2 regions of the Streptomyces vilmorinianum genome follow, and region 1 is predicted to be linked to the other one. Evidence: riboswitches for the same ligand, from Rfam matches in the RefSeq annotation. Region 1 holds a riboswitch; the other holds the start of a gene.
What was found. Region 1 has a riboswitch for glycine ahead of gcvP (aminomethyl-transferring glycine dehydrogenase). Riboswitches for the same ligand answer to the same signal wherever they lie in the genome.
Positions count from the first base shown of each region.

Region 2: linked by a shared signal. The riboswitch ahead of gcvT (glycine cleavage system aminomethyltransferase GcvT) and the one ahead of gcvP (aminomethyl-transferring glycine dehydrogenase) in region 1 are both predicted to bind glycine.

Region 1 covers NZ_CP040244.1:2,858,395-2,863,747, forward strand. The annotation lists gene FDM97_RS13395 (MerR family transcriptional regulator) at 1-201, shown strand, start outside; gene FDM97_RS13400 (DNA polymerase IV) at 312-1,664, shown strand; gene FDM97_RS13405 (PRC-barrel domain-containing protein) at 1,725-2,090, opposite strand; glycine riboswitch at 2,205-2,303, shown strand; gene gcvP (aminomethyl-transferring glycine dehydrogenase) at 2,483-5,353, shown strand, end outside.
Region 2 covers NZ_CP040244.1:5,977,409-5,982,761, reverse strand. The annotation lists gene FDM97_RS27665 (L-serine ammonia-lyase) at 1-618, opposite strand, end outside; gene FDM97_RS27660 (serine hydroxymethyltransferase) at 783-2,042, opposite strand; gene gcvH (glycine cleavage system protein GcvH) at 2,063-2,443, opposite strand; gene gcvT (glycine cleavage system aminomethyltransferase GcvT) at 2,521-3,645, opposite strand; glycine riboswitch at 3,807-3,909, opposite strand; gene FDM97_RS27645 (AAA family ATPase) at 4,050-4,721, shown strand; gene FDM97_RS27640 (enhanced serine sensitivity protein SseB) at 5,175-5,353, shown strand, end outside.

The DNA.
Region 1 (5,353 bases):
GAGTGCTCCTCGCCCGACGAGGTCGTGGATCTGCTCCAGGGCGGGCAGGGCGTCTTCGGGATCGCGGTGGGCGTGGTCTGGCGCGATGTCGAGGCGGCGCTCTCGCAGCTCCACGGCGAGCGCATCGACACCGGTGAGACGCTCATCGGACACAACCCGGGCGACGAGCTCGCGCGGCGGCGGCGCGACCGGGCTGTCTGAGCCGTCTGAGCCGTCTGAGCCGTCTGGGCGCACGGAGCGCACGGAGCGCTGGGGCGCGCCCGTACGCGGGTGCGAGTCGATTGTCAGTGGCGTAGGGCAGCATCGGAGATGTGAGAGCCGCGCCGACGATTCTGCATCTCGACATGGATGCCTTCTTCGCGGCCGCCGAGCAGGCGGCGAAGCCGAGTCTGCGCGGAAAACCGGTGGTCGTCGGCGGGCTTGGGCCGCGCGGGGTCGTGGCCACGGCCTCGTACGAGGCCCGGCGCTTCGGGGTCCACTCGGCGATGCCGATGGCGCAGGCGCGGCGGCTGGCTCCGAACGCCGCCTATCTCGTGCCGCGCTTCGCGTTCTACCGATCGATCAGCGAGCAGGTCATGGAACTGCTCGGACGGCTGTCGCCGCTGGTGGAGCCGCTGAGCCTGGACGAGGCCTTCGTGGACCTGGCGGCCGGGGGTGTGGCGGAGGACAGCGCGGGCGCGCGGGCGGCCGGTGAGCGGCTGCGCAGGGACATTCTCGCCACCACGGGGCTGACGGGGTCGGTGGGGCTCGCGGGGTCGAAGATGCTCGCGAAGATCGCCTCCGAGGAGGCCAAGCCGGACGGGCTGGTGCTGATAGAGCCGGGGACCGAGCGGGGGCTCCTGGGGCCGAAGTCGGTGCGGATCCTGCCGGGGGTCGGGCCTGCGACCGGGGAGCATCTGCGGCGCGCCGGGATGACGACGGTGTCGGACCTCGCGGAAGCGGGCGAGGACGAGCTTGTACGGCTGCTTGGGCGGGCGCACGGGGCGTCCCTGTACAAGATGGCCCAGGGGTACGACGACAGGCCCGTGGTGGCCGAGAGGGACGCGAAGTCGGTCTCGGTGGAGGACACCTTCGACGTGGACCTGCACGACCGCGTGCGGATCCGGATCGAGGTGGAGCGGCTGGCGGAGCGGTGCGTGGCGCGACTGCGGGGGTCGGGGCACTCGGGGCGCACGATCGTCCTGAAGGTGCGGCGCTTCGACTTCTCGACGCTGACGCGCTCCGAGACGCTGCGGGGACCCACGGACGATCCCGTGGTGGTGCGGGAGGCGGCGGGGCGGCTGCTCGAGGGGGTGGACACGACGGGTGGGGTGCGGCTTCTGGGGGTGGGGGTGAGCGGGCTCGCCGACTACACGCAGGAGGATCTGTTCGCCCAGGCGGTGGAGCCGGCGGCGCGGTCCGTGGAGGAGGCGCCCGAGCCGGAGACCCCCGAGCCGGAGGCGCCGGCCGAGCGGAGGTGGGCGCCCGGGCACGACGTACGGCATGCCGTGTACGGGGCCGGGTGGGTGCAGGGGAGCGGGGTCGGGCGGGTCACCGTGCGCTTCGAGCAGCCGGGGTCGGCGCCGGGGCGGGTGCGGACGTTTCTCGTCGACGACCCGGAGCTGGAGGCGGGGGAGCCGCTGCCGCTGGTGGGGGGCGGGGGTGATGAGGCGGCGGTCGCCTAGTGGCGGTCGCCTAGTGAGGCGCCCGGCCTTCGGCCGGACAGCGCCGTCGGCGGCCGGCCGTCAGCCCTCCTCCTGGCCCGCCAGGCGGCCGAAGTCGCGGTCCGGGGGCGGCGGGGGGAGGGCGATGTTGTAGTGGCGGTAGAGCTGGAGCTCCTGCTCGGGGGAGAGATGGCGGCCCACGCCGAAGTCCGGGGCGTCCTTGATCAGGGCGCGTTCGTACGGGACGTGGAGACCGTCGCCGGCGAGTTCGCTCGGCTCCAGGGGGACGAACGCGTCCCGGCCGAAAAGGCCCGTGCGGACCGCTGCCCACTCGGGGACGCCCGTCGCGTCGTCCAGGTACACCTCGTCCACGGTGCCGATCTTGTGTCCATCGCGGTCGAACGCCTTGCGGCCGATCAGGCTGCGCGGATCGATGTCGGTCTGCACGGTCCCTCCACATGGTCGCAACTGCTCTACAAAGACTACGAAAGTGCACATCTGGGATGTCGGCCACTTGAGCGATGTGAACCGGAACCGCGCTGGTAGGCTGGCTATGGCTGTCGACCCTGTGCGGGAGAGTCCTCCGGAGAAACCTTTCGGAGGCGCCGAAGGAGCAAATCCTCCCCGGAATCTCTCAGGCACCTGTACCGCACGGACGAGGTCACTCTGGAAAGCAGAGCGGAGGCCCGACGGCATCCGCTCTCACCGACGGTGAAAACCGGCGAGCCCCTTCGGCATGCCGGTGAAGCTCTCAGGTTGAGATGACAGAGGGGGAGGCCGTCCGGGTACCCGCGCCGTGGTGCCCCTCGCAGGTCGTGACGACCAGGAGGCCTCCGTACATGACCGCCAACCGTATTCCGCTCTCCGAACTCGAACAGGGCATCCCGTTCGAGCAGCGGCACATCGGGCCCGACGCCGAAGCCCGGGCCAAGATGCTCGCGCAGGTCGGCTACGGCTCCCTCGACGAGCTCACGGCCGCCGCCGTGCCGGACGTGATCAAGAACGCCGAGGCGCTCGGCCTGCCCGCCGCCCGCACCGAGGCCGAGGTCCTCGCGGAGCTGCGTGAGCTCGCCGACCGCAACCAGGTCCTCGCCCCGATGATCGGCCTCGGCTACTACGGCACCTTCACGCCGCCGGTCATCCTGCGCAACGTCATGGAGAACCCCGCCTGGTACACGGCGTACACGCCGTACCAGCCGGAGATCTCGCAGGGCCGCCTGGAGGCGCTGCTCAACTTCCAGACCATGGTCGCCGACCTCACCGGTCTGCCCACCTCCGGCGCCTCCCTCCTCGACGAGGGCACCGCCGCCGCCGAGGCCATGGCGCTCTCCCGTCGCGTCGGCAAGGTCAAGAACGGTGTCTTCCTCGTCGACGCCGACGCCCTGCCGCAGACCGTCGCCGTCATCGAGACCCGCGCCGAGCCGACGGGTGTCGAGGTCGTCGTCGCCGACCTGAGCGCGGGCATCCCCGCCGAGGTCGCCGAGCGCGGCGTCTTCGGTGTGCTGATCCAGTACCCGGGCGCCTCCGGTGCCGTACGGGACATCAAGCCGCTCATCGACCAGGCCCACGAGCTCGGCGCCGTCGTCACCGTCGCCGCCGACCTGCTCGCGCTCACCCTGCTCACCTCGCCCGGCGCCCTCGGCGCCGACATCGCCGTCGGCACCACCCAGCGCTTCGGTGTGCCCATGGGCTTCGGCGGTCCGCACGCCGGCTACATGGCCGTCCAGGACAAGCACGCCCGTTCCCTGCCCGGCCGCCTCGTCGGTGTCTCCGTCGACGCCGACGGCAACAAGGCGTACCGCCTGGCCCTGCAGACCCGCGAGCAGCACATCCGCCGCGAGAAGGCCACCAGCAACATCTGCACCGCGCAGGTGCTGCTCGCCGTCATGGCCGGCATGTACGCCGTCTACCACGGCCCCGACGGCCTCAAGGGCATCGCGCAGCGCACCCACCGGTACGCCGCGATCCTCGCCGCGGGCCTGAAGGCCGGCGGTGTGGAGGTCGTCCACGGCAGCTTCTTCGACACCGTCACCGTGCGCGTGCCCGGCAAGGCCGCCGAGGCCGTCGCCGCCGCCCGCGAGGCCGGTGTCAACCTGTACCTCGTCGACGCCGACCACGTGTCGGTCTCCTGCGACGAGACCACCGGCCGCGCCCAGCTCGCCGCCGTCTGGGGCGCCTTCGGTGTCGACGCCGACATCGAGGCCCTCGACGCCGCCACCGAGGACACGCTGCCCGCCGGCCTGCTGCGCTCCGACGCGTACCTCACCCACCCGGTCTTCCACGCGCACCGCTCCGAGACGTCGATGCTGCGCTACCTGCGCAAGCTCGCCGACCGCGACTACGCGCTCGACCGCGGCATGATCCCGCTCGGCTCCTGCACGATGAAGCTGAACGCGACCACCGAGATGGAGCCGGTGACCTGGCCCGAGTTCGGCCAGATCCACCCCTTCGCCCCGGTCGAGCAGGCGCAGGGCTACCTCACGCTCATCACCGAGCTGGAGGAGCGTCTCGCCGAGGTCACCGGCTACGACAAGGTGTCGATCCAGCCCAACGCCGGTTCGCAGGGCGAGCTGGCCGGTCTGCTGGCCGTCCGCGCCTACCACCGCGCCAACGGCGACGAGCAGCGCACCGTCTGCCTCATCCCGTCCTCCGCGCACGGCACCAACGCCGCCTCCGCGGTGATGGCCGGCATGAAGGTCGTCGTCGTCAAGACCGCCGACGACGGCGAGGTCGACGTCGCGGACCTGCGCGCCAAGATCGAGCAGTACCGCGACGAGCTGTCCGTGCTGATGATCACGTACCCGTCCACGCACGGTGTGTTCGAGGAGCACGTCGCCGACATCTGCGCCGAGGTGCACGAGGCCGGCGGTCAGGTGTACGTCGACGGTGCCAACCTGAACGCGCTCGTCGGTCTGGCCAAGCCGGGCAAGTTCGGCGGCGACGTCTCGCACCTGAACCTGCACAAGACCTTCTGCATCCCGCACGGTGGCGGCGGCCCGGGCGTCGGTCCGGTCGGTGTGCGCGCGCACCTCGCGCCGTACCTGCCGAACCACCCGCTGCAGCCCACCGCGGGCCCGGAGACGGGCGTCGGCCCGATCTCGGCCGCCCCGTGGGGCTCGGCCGGCATCCTGCCGATCTCCTGGTCGTACGTGCGTCTGATGGGTGGCGAGGGCCTCAAGCGCGCCACGCAGGTGGCCGTCCTCGCGGCGAACTACATCGCCAAGCGCCTGGAGCCGCACTACCCGGTGCTCTACACCGGTCCGGCCGGTCTGGTCGCCCACGAGTGCATCGTCGACCTGCGCCCGCTGTCCAAGGAGACCGGCGTCAGCGTCGACGACATCGCCAAGCGTCTGATCGACTACGGCTTCCACGCGCCGACGATGTCGTTCCCGGTGGCCGGCACGCTGATGATCGAGCCGACCGAGTCCGAGGACCTCACCGAGCTCGACCGCTTCTGCGACACGATGATCGCGATCCGCGGCGAGATCGAGAAGGTCGCGTCGGGCGAGTGGCCCGCCGACGACAACCCGCTGCACAACGCGCCGCACACCGCGGCCGCGCTGGGCGGCGAGTGGAACCACCCGTACACGCGTGACGAGGCGGTCTTCCCGGCCGGTGTCTCGGCCGCGGACAAGTACTGGCCGCCGGTCCGCAGGATCGACGGGGCGTTCGGCGACCGCAACCTGGTCTGCTCCTGCCCGCCGCTGGAC
Region 2 (5,353 bases), 3.1 Mb from region 1:
GGTGCGCCAGGCCTTCTCGTTCTCCAGCATCAGGGAGGAGATGGACAGGCCGGTCTCGCGGGCCAGCCGCAGCAGCTCGTCACCGGTGCGGAAGGGGTACTTCAGGACGGTGTCGTCCGGGACGATCGGGTTCTCGCCCTGCACGGCGTCCTCGTCGACGACGAAGCCGCCGCCCACCGAGTAGTACGTCTTCTCCAGGACCAGGGCGCCCTCGGCGTCGTACGCGAAGATCGTCATGCCGTTGGCGTGGTACGGCAGCGCCTTGCGGCGGTGCAGGATCAGGTCCTCGTCGAAGTCGAAGGGGATCTCGTGCGCGCCGACCAGGTTGATCCGGCCGCTCGCCTTGATCCGCTCGAACTCCTCGTCCGCCCGCTCGACGTCGACCGTGCGCGGGGAGTTGCCCTCCAGGCCCAGCAGGACGGCCTTGGGGGTGCCGTGACCGTGGCCGGTCGCGCCGAGGGAGCCGTACAGCTCCGCGCGTATCGAGGCGGTGTGGGCCAGCAGGCCCTCGTTCTTCAGCCGGCGGGCGAACATCCGCGCCGCGCGCATCGGGCCCACCGTGTGGGAGCTGGACGGGCCGATGCCGATCGAGAACAGGTCGAAGACCGAGATGGCCACGGGGGACTCCTTGTGGGGGGCTAGACGCCGTTGTCTGCCGGGGTGGTGCAGAACAGAGCAGGGAACCGAGCGGGAAATGGGGTGGGGCACCGCGCTCACTGTCCAGTGTGCGCGGTGCCCCGGAGCAATCGTACGAACCAAACCTGGAACTAAAGCGTACGAAATTACTTCAGGCCGGGGTACAGCGGGTGCTTCTCGGCCAGCGCGGTCACCCGCGCCTTGAGGGCCTCGGCGTCGAAGCCGGGCTTCAGGGTCTCCGCGATGATGTCGGCGACCTCGGCGAAGTCCTCGGCGCCGAAACCACGGGTCGCGAGCGCCGGCGTGCCGATGCGCAGACCCGAGGTGACCATCGGCGGACGCGGGTCGTTCGGGATCGCGTTCCGGTTGACCGTGATGCCGACCTCGTGGAGACGGTCCTCGGCCTGCTGACCGTCCAGCTCGGAGTTGCGCAGGTCCACGAGGACCAGGTGCACGTCCGTGCCGCCGGACAGGACCGAGACGCCGTGCGCGGTGACGTCGTCCTGGACCAGGCGCTCGGCGAGGATGCGGGCGCCGTCCAGCGTGCGCTGCTGGCGCTCCTTGAACTCCTCCGAGGCCGCGATCTTGAAGGAGACGGCCTTGGCCGCGATCACGTGCTCCAGCGGGCCGCCCTGGAAGCCGGGGAAGACCGAGGAGTTCAGCTTCTTCGCGAACTCCTTCTTCGCCAGGATGATGCCGCCGCGCGGGCCGCCGAGCGTCTTGTGCGTGGTGGAGGTCACCACGTCCGCGTACTCGACCGGGTTCGGGTGCAGACCGGCCGCGACCAGGCCCGCGAAGTGGGCCATGTCGACCCAGAGGTACGCCTCGACCTCGTCGGCGATCCGGCGGAACTCCGCGAAGTCCAGCTGACGCGGGTAGGCGGACCAGCCCGCGATGATCACCTTCGGGCGGTGCTCCTTGGCCAGGCGCTCGACCTCGGCCATGTCGACCAGGCCGGCCTCGTCGACGTGGTACGCGACCACGTTGAACTGCTTGCCCGAGAAGTTCAGGCGCATGCCGTGCGTGAGGTGACCGCCGTGGGCCAGGTCCAGGCCCAGGATCGTGTCGCCGGGCTGGGCGATCGCGAACAGCGCGGCCTGGTTCGCGGAGGCGCCGGAGTGCGGCTGGACGTTGGCGTACTCGGCGCCGAACAGGTCCTTGATGCGGTCGATGGCGATCTGCTCGGCCACGTCGACGTGCTCGCAGCCGCCGTAGTAGCGGCGGCCCGGGTAGCCCTCGGCGTACTTGTTGGTGAGGACGGAGCCCTGGGCCTCCATGACCGAGACCGGAGCGAAGTTCTCCGAGGCGATCATCTCGAGGGTGGACTGCTGGCGGTGGAGCTCGGCGTCGACGGCGGCGGCGACGTCCGGGTCCAGCTCGTGGAGAGGGGTGTTCAGAAGCGACATGAATCGATCCCTAAGGGGTCTCAGTTCCCGGCGGTGAGCTCGGTGTACTCGTCGATGGAGAGCAGGTCCTTCGGCTCCTCGGCGATGCGGACCTTGAACAGCCAGCCACCCTCGAACGGGGCGGTGTTCACCAGGGAGGGGTCGTCCACGACGTCCTGGTTGGCCTCGACGACCTCGCCGGTCACCGGCGCGTACAGGTCGCTGACGGACTTGGTCGACTCCAGCTCGCCACAGGTCTCGCCCGCGGTGACGGTGTCCCCGACCTCGGGGAGCTGGGCGTAGACGACGTCACCGAGCGCGTTGGCCGCGAACTCCGTGATGCCGACCGTCGCGACGCCGTCCACGACGTCCGACAGCCACTCGTGCTCCTTGGTGTAGCGCAGCTGCTGGGGGTTGCTCATGACCTGATTCTCCTGGATCGGGGGAGTGCTGATGAACGTGGGTCTTGCGAGGTGAGACGCCGAGTGAGACGGAAACGTCACTTCTGGCGCTTGTAGAAGGGCAGCGACACGACCTCGTACGGCTCGTGGGTGCCGCGGATGTCCACACCTACACCCTGCGTGCCGGGCTCGGCGTGCGCCGCGTCCACGTACGCCATGGCGATCGGCTTTCCGAGGGTCGGGGAGGGGGCGCCGGAGGTGACCTCGCCGACGACCTCGCCGTTCGCGACGACGGAGAACCCGGCGCGCGGGACGCGGCGGCCCTCGGCGATCAGGCCGACGAGCTTGCGCGGCGGGGCGGTCTCGGCGCGCTCGGCGGCCTTCTCCAGGGCCTCGCGGCCCACGAAGCGGCCCTCGTTCGTCGTCTTCTCGAACTTCACGACCCGGCCGAGGCCCGCGTCGAACGGGGTGAGGGAGGTGGTCAGCTCGTGCCCGTACAGCGGCATGCCCGCCTCAAGGCGGAGCGTGTCACGGCAGGACAGGCCGCAGGGGATCAGGCCGACCGGGGCGCCCGCCTCGGTCAGCGCCTTCCAGACGCCCTCGGCGTGCTCGGGCTTCAGGAACAGCTCGAAGCCGTCCTCGCCGGTGTAGCCGGTACGGGCGATCAGCGCGGGGACGCCGGCGACCGTGCCGGGCAGGCCGGCGTAGTACTTCAGGCCGTCCAGGTCGGCGTCGGTGAGCGACTTCAGGATGCCGGGGGACTCCGGGCCCTGGACGGCGATCAGGGCGTACGCGTCACGGTCGTCGCGCACCTCGGCGTCGAAGCCGGCCGCTCGCTCGGTCAGCGCGTCGAGGACGACCTGGGCGTTGGAGGCGTTGGCGACGACCATGTACTCCTGCTCCTGGAGCCGGTACACGATCAGGTCGTCGAGGATGCCGCCGTCCTCCTGGCAGATCATCGTGTAGCGGGCGCGGCCGACGCCGACCGTGGAGATGTTGCCGACGAGGGCGTAGTCGAGGAGCTCGACGGCCTGGGGGCCGGTCACGGTGATCTCGCCCATGTGGGAGAGGTCGAAGAGGCCCGCCTTGGTGCGGACGGCGTTGTGCTCGTCGCGCTCGCTGGCGTAGCGCAGCGGCATGTCCCAGCCGGCGAAGTCGGTCATGGTCGCGCCCAGGGAGCGATGCAGGGCATCGAGGGCGGTCAGACGGGGGGCAGTGCTCATGGGTGTGGCTCCCGGATCCCAAGGGCGAGAAAGAACATGACAGGCAGGACGATCCTCCCCATCTGTCATGGAACCTGAGAGGTTCACCGAGGGCATCCTCGGCTTGCACCTTGGGTGGAGCCGCGCCGGGCTGGCCGGGACGGTTCGCTTTTCAGATCTGCCTCATCCACGCGGTACGGGGCCTGAGAGATTCAAGGGAGGGTCTTGCTCCTTCGGCGCCCGGGGCCCACCGTGGTGGTCCCGGGACTCTCCCGCGCGGATTCGAGCGGCCGGTATGCGGTTGTGTGCGCTTGGCGCGCACATCATTGCATGCGGGATCTGATCGGCAAATCGCTTGTGCCTCATTACCGTTTCTTTACACTTTGTGGGAAAGGGTCCCGGGGACCCGACTGGGGGAGAAGGCAATGACGTTCCAGCACACCGGCGCCTATGCGACGAGCACGGGCATACCGGCCCCGCGCGCCCGGGCCAGGACCCGCAGGCGCGGCTCCGCCGTGCCCGTGCTCCGCGATCTGCGCGAGCGGGGCGGCCGGGGCCCGCGCGTGCTCTCCTTCGGCGGGGGCGACCTCGTGGTGGTCTCCGGGCTGCCCGGCAGCGGCAAGTCGACGCTCATGCGGCGGACGGCCGAGGGCATGGCCATCGATTCGCAGGACGCCCGTGAGCGCTGGGAGGCACGACTGCCCCGCTTCCTGCCGTACGCCGTCTACCGCCCGCTGGCCCGGATCGCCCACTACGCCGGGCTGCGCCGGGCGCTGCGCTCGGGGCGCAGCGTGGTCGTCCACGACTGCGGCACGCAGTCCTGGGTGCGCGGCTGGCTGGCCCGCGAGGCCCGCCGCCGGGGCCGCGCCCTGCACCTGGTCCTGCTGGACGTCACACCCGCGGCCGCCCGCGAGGGCCAGCGCGATCGGGGCCGCGGCGTGTCCGGCTACGCCTTCGCCCGCCACCGCCGCGCCGTCGCCCGCCTCCTGACCTCCGTCGAGTCCGGCCGCCTCCCCCGCGGCTGCGCCTCGGCAACCCTCCTGGACAGGCCCGCGGCGGGCGCCCTGATGAGAATCGCCTTCCGCGACGGCTCCTGACGGGCCGAGCGCTCGGCACCCGGCACGCCCGGAACTGGCGCCCGGCGCCCGGGGCCGACACCTGGCCCTCGCGCCCGGCACGGCCATCCCGCGCCCGGCCCGGGCCAGGTGCCTGGCGTGGCCATCCCACCCGGCACAGACAGCCGGCGCCTGGCCCGGCATGCTCGGAACAGACGCCCGGCATTCAGGCCCCGGCACGGGCCTCCGGCCCCCGACGCTCGGCCCTGGGCACCAGGCACGCAGGCCGATCCCGGCCGCTCGGCGGCCCGTCGCGGCGGTCGGTCGCGTCGGCTGCGGGCGCCGGACGAGCGGCTCCCGGTCGATCCGGATACGCGGTGTCGCGCGCACTGAGTACGCTTTTGGCCACGGCGGCGTCAGGGCGGCATTAGGGTTCTGCCCCGAGGGCGCGCGACGAGTGCGGACGGGCGCGCGCGAGAAGGGGAACCGAGGACCGTGGACGTTACGTGGCCGGGCAATGAGCTCGAAGAGGTGCTGGCCGCCTCGCTCGGCAACCCCGCCGCCGGAGGGCGGCTCGTCGAGGTGCTCGGGCGGAGCCCCGTCTGGGTGCCCCTGCCCAACGGGGGCAGCCCCGAGAGCCGCGACCTCGACCTGCCCACGATGGAGATCGACGG